3 regions of the Xenorhabdus bovienii SS-2004 genome follow, and region 2 is predicted to be linked to each of the others. Evidence: riboswitches for the same ligand, from Rfam matches in the RefSeq annotation. Region 2 holds a riboswitch; each other region holds the start of a gene.
What was found. A riboswitch is a leader RNA that binds a small molecule or an ion and turns the genes downstream of it on or off. The one in region 2 is predicted to bind thiamine pyrophosphate.
Positions count from the first base shown of each region.

Region 1 (5,026 bases), 860 kb from region 2:
TCATGATCTGTCTGGCACATCTGAAATTCCGAACTGCAAAAAATGCAGAAGGAATTAAGACGAAGTTTCAGGCATTTTGGTATCCATTCGGTAACTATTTGTGCTTAATATTCCTTGCATTCATTCTCGTCATTATTCTGATGACACCGGAAATACGTATCTCAGTTATCCTGATGCCGTTCTGGATTGGCATGTTATGGGGAGGCTACTTGTTTTCCAAGGCTAAAAAGGCAAAGGTGCGAGTTATCTAACGGTAAATTTGTTCAGTATTCTTCCAGCCGGATCTATTTCCGGCTGGTCTTATGATTAGTTTTATTAAACTTCCTATAGCCAGTATCATATTCAGCAGGGAAATGATACAGGAAGTAGAATTTGCGTAACATAATGTGTACCACTCAGTCTAACTTCTCCGTTCAGTTATCTTGTATCACCATTGCCAGCGTAGCCAGCCAAAAAGCATATTCCTGCTATTGTAGGTCCCGGAAATATAAGTTGACTAAAATGACAGCCTGTTATATTCGATAAAAAATCGGTAATGGCAAGAGGAGGGGGATATAATAATTATTATTTGCTGTGACATTTAATGTCAATCCCAATCCCATTCTGATTCTGATTCTGAAACTATCCAAAGTGCCTGATATCCACACGCTGTAAGCTTTATGAAATAAAATATTGCTCTAATAGAATAGTGGATGAATATGGCTCCATATTAGGATTGAATAATATTTAATAAAGGATAAATAAAATATAACTTAGTTATGTTTAAAATAATTATATTGTATATACCAGCCTTGAAATGAAGTTAGTCATAATTTTTATTGTTATCTGAAATATTTTTTGGAAATTATAAATCTCTGGTGTGCTTCATAATAGGTGTGAAAAACAGCATAAAGTATTAGATTATTTAAATTGGTTTCCTGGGGTTAAAATTTTATTTTTACATAAATTCATATTGTTGTGTTATTTATGGACTTTTTAGTAATTTAAAAACAGGAACAGTTGTTAAGGGTTTTAAATGTGTGCGTTGGGTTCAGCCCCTGAAAAAAATGGCTTGCGATTATATAAAGAGTATGTGATAAAACACATGGGTAAACGAAGTATTGGTTCTGTTAATGAATAACAGCGACGAATATGGGTTTGTTTATTTTTATGTCAATCGGCGAATAAAGCGATTCAAAGGAAATTTTTGAAATGGCAAAAATCACTGGTATTGTGAAGTGGTTCAACGAGTCTAAAGGTTTTGGTTTTATTACTCCAGCTGATGGTAGCAAAGATGTATTTGTACATTTTTCTGCAATTATGAACGATGGGTTTAAAACATTGTCTGAAGGCCAACAAGTTGAGTTCGAAATTCAGAATGGTCCTAAAGGTCCTGCGGCTGCAAACGTCACAGCTTTATAGTAACAAACTTATTTTGGCTGGTATTTGATTACTGACCAAATATATTTATCATTAGTTTGGCTTCTTGACGATAACTGATTGCAAAAATCACTCTATTGCGTTACTAATAGAGTGATTTTTTATTTTGACTCGGGGCGTTCTTGATTGAGCTGAGAAGTACCCGTATTACCTGATCTGGATAATGCCAGCGTAGGGAAGTCATGGTATCTCCTATTCTGATACTGGCTTTTCTTTGGCTGGTGCTAGGAGTCACCATCATGAGAATTAATTCATTGACCATCGCAGGAACCGATCCTAGCGGTGGTGCCGGCATTCAGGCTGATTTAAAAACTTTCTCCGCACTTGGAGCCTATGGCACAACAGTAATAACCGCTCTGGTTGCTCAAAATACAATGGGAGTCCAATCAGTTTATGACATTGATCCCCGCTTTGTCGCTGAGCAGCTTGAATCGGTGCTTTCTGATGTCAGAATGGATAGCATCAAGATAGGTATGTTATCCAATGTTGCTAATGTCAATGTAGTTGCAGAAGCTCTGAATCGTTACCCTGTTCCCCATATCGTGTTGGATACGGTTATGGTGGCTAAGAGTGGTGATCCCTTATTATCCCCAGAAGCAATAACTACGATGGTAGAGCAACTCTTGCCAAACGTCTCACTAATTACGCCAAATTTGCCAGAAGCGGCGGCCATACTGAAATGTAACATTGCCGAAACGGAAGGTGAAATGTTGCAGCAGGGGCGTGAACTGTTTTCAATGGGATGTCAGGCGGTTTTACTGAAGGGGGGACATCTGGTTAATGAAGAAAGTCCAGATTGGCTGTTTACTGTTGAAGGAGAGTGGCGTTTTACTGCTCCCAGAATCAATACGCGACATACTCATGGCACAGGTTGTACGCTCTCCGCAGCGCTTGCAGCATTACGTCCCCGTTATCCTGATTGGAAAAACACACTGCCAGCGGCGAAAACTTATTTGCAGAATGCACTGGCGCAGGCGGATACACTGGATGTTGGAAAGGGAATAGGGCCAGTGCACCATTTTCATCAATGGTGGTAGTAGTGGCATCATAGCCATATGGTGATTAAATAATGGGAATAACTATATCCCCATCATGAAAAATGGCGAGTTGAAGAAGTGCGGTTAGGCAATGGTTACTGTCTTGTTGAGGTAAACATCCTGAACCGAGTGGATTAATTCTACTCCTTCTTTCATTGATTTTTTGAACGCCTTACGGCCAAGAATCAGCCCCATACCACCGCTCGTTTGTTGATGAAGGCAGTGCGGACAGAGTCGCTCAGGATGCACCGCCAGAGTTGATCAATCCCGCACGTCCCATATAACAGTTAGCAAGCTGATAACGAACCAGTTAGAACAGTACTTATTAAAACTTAACTATCTTGCAGGGTAGTTAAGTTAAATAATCATCATTTGGTTTGGCATGATGAAAATTAAACATAAGTATTGTTCTTCAATCTAATAATTTGAAAAGAGTTTTCCTAAAATTTCCTTCACTAAACTGAAGGATTATTAATGATATTTATCATAAGATGATTTTTTTATTTATAATAAATAGAGTTATTAATTATTTGTTAGGGTATTTGTAATGAAGAAACAGAAAGTATTAATTAAAACAACATATTTTTATTATGGGATTAATTTTAACTATTTGAATTTATTGAATTTTATTTATTTCCGAATAAAAAGAAAAGGCCAGCTCAAGGGAGATTGAGCCAGCCAAGGAGGTGGTTCCTAGTCTTACAGTAAAACTTTTTTAGTTCTTCATTTTTCAAGCTCGATAATACGAGAAATAAAATAGCATTGATGTGATCTATTTCTAAAAAAACAGAACAATTTCTTTAAAAATTTATTTTCGGTTATTTTTCTTGTATTTCCTTTGGTTGTGGTGTTCTGGTATTGGTTCCCTTTAAATTTCGGATAAGCAGCGTATAGTTCAAAATAATTTCTTCAGGAATGGGCAGATAGACGATATGACCATCTCCGGGTGCTACTTCAATTGCCTGGCCTTTTTTATTTGCCATAGATTCCAGCGTAAAGTTGATATTACCTGATGGTGTCATCAGTTCCAGTTGATCTCCGACCAGAAATTTATTTTTTACGGTAACTTCAGCCAGACCATTTACACGATTGCCAGTGAATTCGCCGACAAATTGCTGGGTATCTGACATTGAATAGCCGTATTCATAAGTCTGGTACGCGTCATGAGTATGGCGCCGCAGGAACCCTTCTGTGTAACCACGGTGTGCCAGACCTTCCAGTGTGGTCATCAGAGTGGAGTCAAAAGGCTTGCCAGCAGCGGCATCATCAATAGCACGGCGATACATTTGTGCAGTACGGGCACAATAATAGAAGGATTTAGTGCGTCCTTCGATTTTCAGTGAATGAACCCCTATACTGGCCAATTTTTCGACATGCTCAATCGCACGAAGATCTTTCGAATTCATGATATAAGTGCCATGCTCATCTTCAAAAGCACTCATATATTCGCCTGGGCGTTTAGCTTCTTCAATCATGAAAACTTTGTCTGTCGGCGTTCCCTGCCCAAGTGTCGGCTCCATTTTTTTGACCGGAATAGGATCATGCATATGAACGATATTACCGACATTATCTTCCTTGCCTTCCTGCACATTGTATTCCCAGCGGCAGGCATTGGTGCATGTACCCTGATTTGGATCACGTTTGTTGATATAGCCTGATAACAGACAGCGACCAGAATAAGCCATACAAAGTGCACCATGAACAAAAACTTCAAGCTCCATATCAGGAACTTGCTGACGAATTTCAGTAATTTCTTCCAGCGAAAGCTCACGGGAGAGAATAACGCGTGTCAGTCCCATCTGTTTCCAGAACTTAACCGTGGCCCAGTTAACGGCATTGGCCTGAACTGAAAGATGGATATCTATCTCAGGAAATGCTTCACGTACCATCATAATTAAGCCAGGATCGGACATAATCAACGCATCAGGCTCCATTTCAACGACAGGTTTCAAATCGCGGATGAACGTTTTCAGCTTTGCATTGTGGGGAGCAATATTGACGACCACATAAAAACGTTTGCCTAACTCGTGCGCTTCCTTAATCCCCTGAGCCAGAGTTTCATGATTAAATTCGTTATTGCGGACACGCAGACTATAACGGGGCTGCCCGGCATAGATAGCATCTGCACCATAAGCAAACGCATAGCGCATGTTTTTCAAGGAGCCGGCAGGAGACAGTAATTCTGGAGTAAACATCATTAATAACGTTCTCGATCTGAGTTCAAATCAGGCCTTGTCATTAAAAGCAAGGCTACGGGAACAAGAATTTTAACGTTTAATCTATCTATGGCACAAATTTATTGTGGGAATAGATTTGTGCTTACAGTCGATGGAAAAGGAAAAAACTTGGCTTTTGTGATTATCGCCGGAAGGGTTATGAAAAGTCACTTCGGTTTGGAAATAATTAACAGTGGTATTTTGGGTATCTTTTCGGGAGCCGACAGATGAGGTTGACTATCACGGTTCCAGTTGGATGAATTTTCATTGGAGTCATATCAAAGAGTGGGTATTACGCTTGTGATAGTGTGTTAAAGCGGCATCACGCTTTCAATATAGTGAGTGTGATGATGA
Region 1 covers NC_013892.1:2,717,675-2,722,700, reverse strand. Annotated here, with positions in the region: gene XBJ1_RS11620 (amino acid permease) at 1-251, shown strand, start outside; gene cspE (transcription antiterminator/RNA stability regulator CspE) at 1,192-1,401, shown strand; TPP riboswitch at 1,522-1,614, shown strand; gene thiD (bifunctional hydroxymethylpyrimidine kinase/phosphomethylpyrimidine kinase) at 1,656-2,456, shown strand; partial or broken gene XBJ1_RS19945 (class I fructose-bisphosphate aldolase) at 2,541-2,766, opposite strand; gene yegQ (tRNA 5-hydroxyuridine modification protein YegQ) at 3,275-4,651, opposite strand.
Region 1: linked by a shared signal. The riboswitch ahead of thiD (bifunctional hydroxymethylpyrimidine kinase/phosphomethylpyrimidine kinase) and the one ahead of thiB (thiamine ABC transporter substrate binding subunit) in region 2 are both predicted to bind thiamine pyrophosphate.

Region 2 (5,026 bases):
GCCTGATATTCCAGCGTGGACGCTTCAAAAACTTGTTCAAGTGATGGCTGAGAACCATCTTGCCAACCCTGAGCCATGACGATACCACTGGAAATGGCAAGCGCCTTAATGCGTGTCTGACGATACTGACCAAATAGCCCTTTTGTTTGTGCCTGAGCGAGAATAACCGCCAATTGCATGGCCAGCGTGACCATAAAAGACTCTTCACTTTCATCGAATAGCCGCCGTTCATTTTGTTGAACAACCAGTACACCTTGCAACTGACGACGATAAACAATCGGTACGCCCAAAAAAGCCCGCAGACCTTCTTCTTTTACTTGGGGGATATATTTAAAACTGGGGTGATCTCGCACATCGGCGAGGTTGATTAATTCAGATAAACGCCCGACTACACCAACGACACCTTCATCAAAGGCCAGGCTGATCGCTCGTTCCTCTGGCTTCTTTAAGCCTCGGGTAGCCATCAAGTAATAGCAATGCCGCTGATGATCTGCCAGATAGATAGAACAGACATCCGTGCTCATTGCCAGACAGGTTTCATTAACCAATAGTTCAAGCGCTTCAGACAAATTAGCTGCCATGGCAACCTTTTCGACAATTTCCCGTAAGCGCATGAGCATAACAGTTACCTAACTTCTTCTGCGACGATGTAAATAAGGTGAATGTAGCTGTGGAGCGGATTCCTGCACTGGCATCACAATAGAAGAGAATTCTTTCATTACGCGGCGATAAACATCCCGTTTAAAAGAAACCACCTGCCTGACAGGATACCAATAACTGACCCAACGCCAACCATCAAACTCGGGTGCGTTGCTGCGCTGCACATTAATATCGGCTTCATTACAAAGCAACTGTAATAAAAACCAACGCTGCTTCTGCCCAATACAAACGGGCTTTGTATCCCAACGCACCAAACGCTTGGGTAATTTGTAACGCAGCCAGCTACGGGTAGATGTGAGAACCCGTACATCTTTGCGATTTAAACCAACTTCTTCGAACAACTCGCGATACATCGCTTGTTCTGGTGATTCCCCTGGATTGATACCCCCCTGAGGAAACTGCCAGGAATGCTGCCCATAACGGCGAGCCCAAAGGACCTGCCCTTGGCGATTACAAATTACGATTCCTACATTCGGGCGGTAGCCATCATCATCAATCACCAGACTACCTCTCGATAAAACAAATTTGAAAAGATAGCTAATTGTTTCACACTCATCCCAAGCGGTAAACCTATATCATTGGACTTTGCAGCCGTAGCGGAAGTCTCTACAATACCGCCATCTCAACGGGGTGCTGCTGTTGTAAAACCGTATTGCTGAGAAAAACCCGTCGAACCTGATCCGGCTAGTACCGACGTAGGACTTTGAGACGCTAATCATTGATATAAAAATATTTTCCATTTAGCACTTTCTCAAATCCTTTATCTATCTGCTAATCACAACAGGAGAGCAAAGTGTTTAAAAACTTATTTTCCAGATTTATCACAATCAGTACGCTATTGATTTCTGCATGTGTCTTTGCTCAAACGGCACAGACTAAGCCTACACTGACAGTTTACACTTATGATTCATTTGCTTCTGAATGGGGGCCGGGACCTGCCATTAAAAAAGCCTTTGAAGCAGAGTGTAACTGTGAACTGAAACTCGTCGCCCTGGAAGATGGAGTATCCCTGCTGAACCGCGTGAGAATGGAAGGCAAAAAGACATCAGCAGACATTGTGTTAGGGCTGGATAACAACTTGATTCAGGCTGCCCAGCAGACAGGGTTGTTTACACCAAGCCATATTGATACCTCAAAACTGAAATTGCCTGTCACATGGAACAGCAAAACCTTCATTCCTTACGATTACGGTTACTTTGCCTTTGTTTACAACAAGAACACCTTACCTCACCCTCCCAAAAGTATGGATGAATTAATCAACAGTAACCAGAACTGGAAGATTATTTATCAAGATCCGCGCACCAGCACCCCTGGCCTGGGGCTGTTACTCTGGATGCAGGATATTTATGGCGATAAAGCGGTACAGGAATGGCCGAAAGTTGCCAAAAAAACGCTGACTGTCACCAAAGGCTGGAGTGAAGCCTATGGATTGTTCCTGAAAGGTGAAGGAGATATGGTACTCAGCTATACCACATCACCGGCCTATCACATTCTGTCAGAGAAAAAAGATAACTATGCGGCTGCCATATTCAGCGAAGGCCATTACCTGCAAATTGAAGTCGCCGCTCAGTTAGTCTCAAGTAAGCAACCTAAACTGGCGCAGAAATTCATGCAGTTCATGATTTCACCTGCCTTCCAGCAAGCAATTCCGACGACTAACTGGATGTATCCGGTTATCGACATTCCTCTGCCTGAGGTTTTCAAGCAGCTTTCTGTGCCCGCAAAACCACTGCAATTCAGCGCAGATGATGTGGCCAAACATCGTAATCAGTGGATCCGTACATGGCAAAGCGCCGTAAGCCGTTAATTGCGGGTTGGTTATTGCCGGGGGTGATTGCCTCCGGCCTGTTACTTGTGGTTGCTCTGTCAGCATTTGGAGCGCTTTGGTTCAATGCGCCGGAAAACCACTGGCAAGGGTTCTTAAGTGACAGTTACTTGTGGCATGTCATTCGATTCACTTTTTGGCAGGCTTTTCTGTCTGCCGTGTTATCGGTGACGCCAGCGATTTTCCTCGCCAGAGCGCTTTATCGCCGTCGTTTTCCCGGCAGGATGCTGTTTCTGCGCTTATGCGCCATGACGTTGGTACTCCCTGTTTTGGTTGCCCTCTTTGGCATACTGACCGTTTACGGCCGAGTCGGCTGGTTGGCAAATATTTCCCAATGGATGGGTATTGAATACCGTTTTACGCCTTACGGGCTGCAAGGGATTCTACTGGCGCATATTTTTTTCAATATGCCAATGGCAGTCCGGTTACTGCTCCAATCGCTGGAAAATATTGCGGTAGAGCAGCGGCAACTCGCAGCGCAGCTTGGCATGAATGAGTGGCAACATTTTCGTTTTGTAGAATGGCCTTATCTGCGCCGCCAAATTCTGCCGACCGGTGCACTGATATTCATGCTGTGCTTTGCCAGTTTTGCCACCGTGCTCGCACTGGGAGGTGGCCCCGCAGCAACTACCATAGAGCTAGCCATTTATCAGGCACTCAACTATGACTACGATCTCGGCCATGCTGCCCTGCTTGCGCTTATCCAACTATTTTGCTGTCTTGGTCTGGTGTTGGTCAGCCAAAAACTCAAAGGCACACTCGTTGTCGGTTACGGTCACCAGCAAAAATGGCGGAATCCGCAGGATTCATGGCTGCAAAAAGGCTGTGATGGGCTATTCATTATTATTGCACTACTACTTTTGATCCCACCATTACTGGCAGTCATTGTGGACGGTCTGAACGGTGCTGTACTTAATGTTCTGCGCCAGCCAGCTTTGTGGCAAGCCTTTACGACTTCAGCGGTTATCGCTCTGGGAGCAGGTTTGCTGTGTGTCATGCTGACTATAATGCTGTTATGGAGTAGCCGTGAATTACGCTTGCGCCACTCTCCCCGCTGGGGACAGGCAATGGAAACCAGCGGTTTATTAATCCTTGCCATGCCGGGTATTGTTCTTGCGACAGGCTTTTTTATTCTGCTGAACACCACCGTTGGCTTGCCACATTCTCCTTACGGATTAGTTATCTTGACCAATGGATTAATGGCGATCCCATATGCTCTGAAAGTATTGGATAACCCAATGCGTGATTTGGCGGAACGTTACAATCCCCTGTGCCGTTCTCTTAATATTCAAGGGATTCACCGACTACGCTGGATTGAACTTAAGGCACTGAAAATTCCTTTGGCTCAAGCACTGGCTTTTTCCTGTGTTTTATCGATTGGGGATTTTGGCGTTGTCGCGTTATTTGGCAACGAAGATTTCCGCACCTTGCCTTTCTATCTTTATCAGCAAATCGGGGCATATCGCAGTCAAGACGGTGCAGTCACCGCATTCCTGCTGCTGCTTCTCTGTTTTATCTTGTTCAGTGTGCTTGAACGCTTACCGGGCCGACGCCATGATTAAACTCGAAAATGTCATTTATACCTACGAGCACCTTGCCATGCATTTCCATGTCAATATTGAGGCAGGCGAACGTATTGCAATCCTCGGCCCCAGCGGAGCGGGTAAAAGTACGCTGTTAAGTTTAATGGCGGGGTTCCAATCCGCAGAAAGTGGCGATATCTGGTTAAATGATGAAAATCATGCCCATACCTCGCCTTCCAAACGGCCAGTCTCAATGTTGTTTCAGGAAAATAATCTGTTTTCCCACTTAACCATTGAACAAAATATCGGTCTGGGGTTACATCCCGGCTTACGGCTAACGGGTGAGCAACAAAAGACGCTACAGCAAATTGCTGCCCAAGTATCACTGCAAGATTATCTTAACCGCCTGCCAGCTCAGCTTTCCGGCGGCCAGCGCCAACGCGCAGCACTGGCACGCTGTCTGGTACGCCAGCAACCTATATTATTGCTCGATGAACCATTTTCAGCACTTGATCCTGCTTTACGCAATGAGATGTTGGAGTTACTGACACAAGTTTGTGATACGCGCCAGCTCACTTTAATGATGGTATCCCATAATCTTGATGATGCCGCCAAAATAGCACCGCGTTCTTTACTTATTGTGGATGGACGGATTTATTATGATGGTGCAACGGCGAAGTTAGTTAATGGGGAAGCGCCTGAGGCGGCGATTTTGGGGATAGGGTGAGTGGTTAAATAACGCCATCTGTGCCGCTCAGTGCAACCATGCCCCTGTCTGAAGTGCCATTGATTCAGATACAGCAATTTTTATTATCTTATGCCAAGTAAGCAACTCATCATCATAAAGCCTTAATCATTTAAAAAATGTCATGATTTCTATATCCGTAATGTCTACAAACTACAATAATTTGTTATAAAAAAACATAAAACAGACATAAGTCAAAATATAAGCATTCCCTATGCTATATTTGTAATGAAATCATTCAAAGCTATACTCCAAACTGCAAGAGTTGGTTTC
Region 2 covers NC_013892.1:3,581,870-3,586,895, reverse strand. Annotated here, with positions in the region: gene ptsP (phosphoenolpyruvate--protein phosphotransferase) at 1-620, opposite strand, end outside; gene rppH (RNA pyrophosphohydrolase) at 630-1,160, opposite strand; TPP riboswitch at 1,277-1,380, shown strand; gene thiB (thiamine ABC transporter substrate binding subunit) at 1,454-2,467, shown strand; gene thiP (thiamine/thiamine pyrophosphate ABC transporter permease ThiP) at 2,443-4,047, shown strand; gene thiQ (thiamine ABC transporter ATP-binding protein ThiQ) at 4,040-4,735, shown strand.

Region 3 (5,026 bases), 290 kb from region 2:
CAATCCGTCAACGATTTTATGCATATATTGCAGCGAAAACTCCCGATAATCGCGATGAGACAGAACACCACCCCAAGTATCGAAAATCATGACAGACTGTGCTCCTGCTTTTATTTGCGCGTTCAAATATAGAATAACGCTGTTTGCCAATTTATCCAGTAACAGATGCAACGTAGCAGGTTGGGCATACATCATGGATTTTATTTTGGTGAACGCCTTACTGCTTCCCCCTTCGACCATATACGTCGCCAGTGTCCACGGACTACCCGAAAAACCTATCAGAGGAACTTGGCCTGCCAGTGCCTTACGGATCGCACGAACAGCATCCATGACATAGCCCAGCTCCATCTCCGGATCAGGTACAGGGAGTTTTTCCACATCTGTATGATTGAGAATCGGAGAGTGAAAACGCGGCCCTTCCCCAGTTTCGAAATACAGCCCAAGCCCCATTGCATCAGGAATAGTCAAAATATCGGAAAACAGAATTGCTGCATCCAGCGGAAACCGACGCAGAGGCTGGAGCGTCACTTCACAGGCCAGTTCAGTGTTTTTGCATAACGAGATGAAATCTCCCGCCTCCTGCCGCGTTGCTTTATATTCAGGCAAATATCGCCCCGCCTGACGCATCATCCATACTGGTGTGACATCAACAGGCTGGCGTAATAAGGCGCGCAGATAGCGGTCGTTTTTCAACTCATTCATGACAAGCTCCCTTGATTAATTGGCCGCAAAATTCTTTGGTTACGGTCGGTTTAACTTTCACTATAAAAAACCGACGCATTGTAACATGCCAGAAATCGAACTTCTGGCACAACTGCCAATAACATGCGCCATTCGCTCATCATCTCAGAGCAGTTCACATGTTACGGCATAGCGCAACCGTCTCTTCGATCAAACGGCGTGCAATCGTATCCGACTGAGGGATCAAGGGAAGGTCATCATAGCGATACCAATCTGCACTGATAAGCTCAACGGGATCATGTTGGATCTCACCGCTGTCATAATCTGCCAGAAACCCCATCATCAATGATTGCGGGAAAGGCCACGGCTGGGAAGCCACATAACGCAGGTTGCGGATCTTAATCCCACTCTCTTCCATAACCTCGCGGTGTGCTGCTTCTTCCAGCATCTCTCCCACTTCAACAAACCCGGCCAGCACCGTGTGAATACCATTGCGATGGCTCTGATGTTGCGCCAGCAGAATATGGTCATCACGACGGATACCAACAATAACGCAGGGCGCAATTTGCGGATAATAACGTTCATGGCAATGATTGCACAAACAGGCCCATTCATGCTGGCTATGCTGCATTTCATGGCCACAATAGCCGCAGTAATGGTGTGATCGATAAAACTCAGCCAGTTGGACGCCACGCCCTACCAGTTGAAACAATTTAGGGTGTTGAGAAACAACCATGCGGGGAGATGCCATCTCTGATGCCATCTTCTGGCACACCAGCCACACAGTCTCGCCTAACCACTCACCAATAGGCCGCGCCATATGGCCTTGTAATGACCATTGTCTGGCTGTCCCTGACGGCAATTCGCCCTGTGGCAGCCAAACTAGATTCTCAAGACTGATAACCCACCAGCCTCGTTCCATACCTGTCAGTTTTTGTTGAATCATCTACCGCACCATAGTTCCAATGACATTGTGTCCAAATTCAGCATCAGACAGGATACTCCTTTTCGTCGTATCCTGTCTGAACATCGCCCTAATTTAATCAATCTATATCAAAATCTATTTATTTCGAAATGAAAGGCCGTTATAACGCTCACATTTCCCAATCTGTCATCGATACTTTCCTTGACCAACAAATTTGGGGCAATATCATTCACTGGCATGTCAGTCGATGAGCTGAAATAAACACAATTTTGGAAGCGATATTCAAAAAAACCATTGAGGAATAATGACTATGTCACAGCAGATTGCGGTATTTGATCTGGATGATACATTGATTTGTGGGGATTCCAGCCTGCTTTGGACGGAATATTTGTGGGAAAAAGGCATTATTACCGATCATCGTTTTATCGAGGCAGACCAGAAAATGATGGCTGACTACAGTGCCGGTAAACTGGATATGCACGATTATCTGGCGTTCAATTTACAGTCACTGAATCAAGTACACCATGAACAGGTGGATATTTGGCTGACAGATTTTGTGGAAACCAAAATTAAACCCATCTCTTATCCCGCAGCCAAAAAACAATTAGATATCTATCGGCAACAGAACATTCCTATCATTATTATTTCTGCCACTGTTTCTTTCGTGGTGAAAAAAGTCGCGGCCGCATTGGGTGTGCTGACAGCTATGGGGATTGATATGGTCATGGAAAATGGCTGCTATACGGGCAGTATTTTGGGAACCCCTACCTTCCGTGAAGGAAAAGTCGTACGTTTGCAACAATGGTTGACAGAACAAAACTTATCACCTCAGCATATCTCCTTTTACACTGATTCCATAAATGACCTGCCGATGTGTTTATTTGCCAACGAAGTGTTTACTGTCAATGCTGATATACGGTTGCAAAAGGAAGCTGGAAATCATGGATGGAAACAGTTGAACTGGGTGTTATAAGAATTTGTTTCTATATCTAATATGTTTCAAATTGTAGGGTATAAATTCGTCGTTATTTTATTTATTACTTTATAGCGACGTTTTTCCCAAAAATTATAGCAATCTTCTCATATAAGATATTCATGATAATAAATATTAAATTAAATACAATAAATTATGAATTGATAATACACTTCATTAATAAAAAACCTCTATTCCACTATACAAAAACCATCAAACCACTCCTAATTAAAATATAATTAAACCATGATTTTCTGACGAAGTAATATCCGTTCCTATACTTATTTAAATGATGGATAATAAAAATCGCAATAACTTATGACACCCAAAACGGTATGGAGCTCAATTCAGGGATTGCAATTCAATTGAGTCTTAATCTCACACAAAAGTTGTAAGTTTTAGGTTGTAGTTTTCACAATCCGCTCTATACTCTGAGGTGTTTTTTTCTTGTCGGAGTGCCTAGCGTTCAACGTATATCACGATGAACACAGGCTGAGACCGTTGATTCGGGATCCGCAGAACCTGATCGGGCTAATACCCGCGAAGGGAACAAGAGTAATTACCCCGCTGACATATCCTCCTGTTTCTATAGAGATATTATTCAGCACCAACCATTACTCCCTGCGAGCTCCAGACAAGCAATTTTCTCAACTTAAGCCCATTCCAGCAGGCAACGCTCCCGTTCGCATGATGGACAGGCTATAACACAGTCAGGAATTTGCTATGTCTAATAATATTGTTATCCCAACTACTGATGTCATCCCTGCGGCCGATATCGCCCCCAAAACCTATCCTGCACGGCCACGCAAGGCACAACGGGATGCAGCACAGGAATTTATCAATTCCGTTCAAGGCGTTACCTTCCCCAACTCACGCAGAATTTACCTTGCCGGCTCCCGCAAAGATATTCAAGTTCCGATGCGTGAAATCCAGTTATCACCAACACTGATTGGCGGCACCAATGAAAATCCTCAATTTGAGGAAAACGAACCCGTGCCCATCTATGATACCTCTGGCTCTTATGGAGATCCCGACTCGGTGCTGGATGTGCGAGCTGGCTTGAAGAAAATCCGTCAGCTTTGGATCGAAGAGCGTAATGATACCGAGCCAGTCGCTGTTCTCAGTTCTGACTTTACCCAGCAGCGGCTTGCGGATGCCGGACTGGATCATCTGCGCTTCAACCAGCTTCCTCATCCATTGAAAGCCAGACAAAGCAAGCGTGTCACCCAATTGCACTATGCACGCCAAGGCATTGTCACACCCGAAATGGAATTTATCGCCCTGCGAGAAAATATGGGGCGTGAACGCATCCGCAGTGAAGTCCTGCTCCAGCAGCATCCGGGGCAAAGTTTCGGTGCAAACTTGCCGGACAACATCACGCCAGAGTTTGTCCGTCAGGAAGTTGCCGCTGGCCGGGCGATTATTCCCGCCAACATCAACCATCCCGAATCCGAGCCGATGATTATTGGCCGCAATTTTCTGGTCAAAGTGAATGCCAACATCGGTAACTCCTCCGTCACATCCTCCATTGAAGAAGAAGTGGAAAAACTGATTTGGTCTACCCGCTGGGGAGCAGATACGGTGATGGATCTCTCTACTGGCCGTTATATCCACGAAACCCGCGAATGGATCTTACGTAACAGTCCTGTACCTATCGGTACAGTGCCAATTTATCAGGCGCTGGAAAAAGTGAACGGCGTGGCAGAAAACCTGACATGGGAAATGTTCCGCGATACTTTACTGGAACAAGCCGAGCAAGGGGTGGATTATTTCACCATCCACGCAGGCGTCCTGCTACGTTACGTGCCGATGACGGCCAAACGTCTGACCGGCATCGTCTCTCGTGGAGGTTCCATTATGGCAAAATGGTGTCTCTCCCATCATCAGGAAAGCTTCCTCTATACCCATTTTCGCGAAATTTGTGAAATCTGCGCCGCCTATGACGTTTCTCTGTCTTTGGGAGATGGACTGCGTCCCGGATCAATTCAGGATGCCAATGATGAGGCGCAATTTGCCGAACTGCATACTCTCGGCGAGTTGACTAAAATTGCCTGGGAGTACGATGTTCAGGTGATGATCGAAGGACCGGGGCATATCCCGATGCAATTAATCCGCCGCAATATGACGGAAGAATTGGAACATTGCCACGAAGCGCCATTCTATACGCTGGGGCCACTGACAACCGATATCGCTCCCGGTTATGACCATTTCACCTCCGGCATCGGTGCGGCCATGATAGGCTGGTTTGGTTGTGCAATGCTGTGCTACGTCACACCAAAAGAACACCTTGGTCTCCCCAACAAAGACGACGTAAAACAAGGGCTGATTACGTATAAAATCTCGGCACATGCGGCAGATCTCGCCAAAGGCCATCCCGGAGCACAAATCCGCGATAACGCCATGTCAAAAGCACGTTTTGAATTCCGCTGGGAAGACCAATTCAATCT
Region 3 covers NC_013892.1:3,871,579-3,876,604, forward strand. Annotated here, with positions in the region: gene hemE (uroporphyrinogen decarboxylase) at 1-702, opposite strand, end outside; gene nudC (NAD(+) diphosphatase) at 857-1,627, opposite strand; gene XBJ1_RS17185 (HAD family hydrolase) at 1,917-2,579, shown strand; TPP riboswitch at 3,021-3,145, shown strand; gene thiC (phosphomethylpyrimidine synthase ThiC) at 3,303-5,026, shown strand, end outside.
Region 3: linked by a shared signal. The riboswitch ahead of thiC (phosphomethylpyrimidine synthase ThiC) and the one ahead of thiB (thiamine ABC transporter substrate binding subunit) in region 2 are both predicted to bind thiamine pyrophosphate.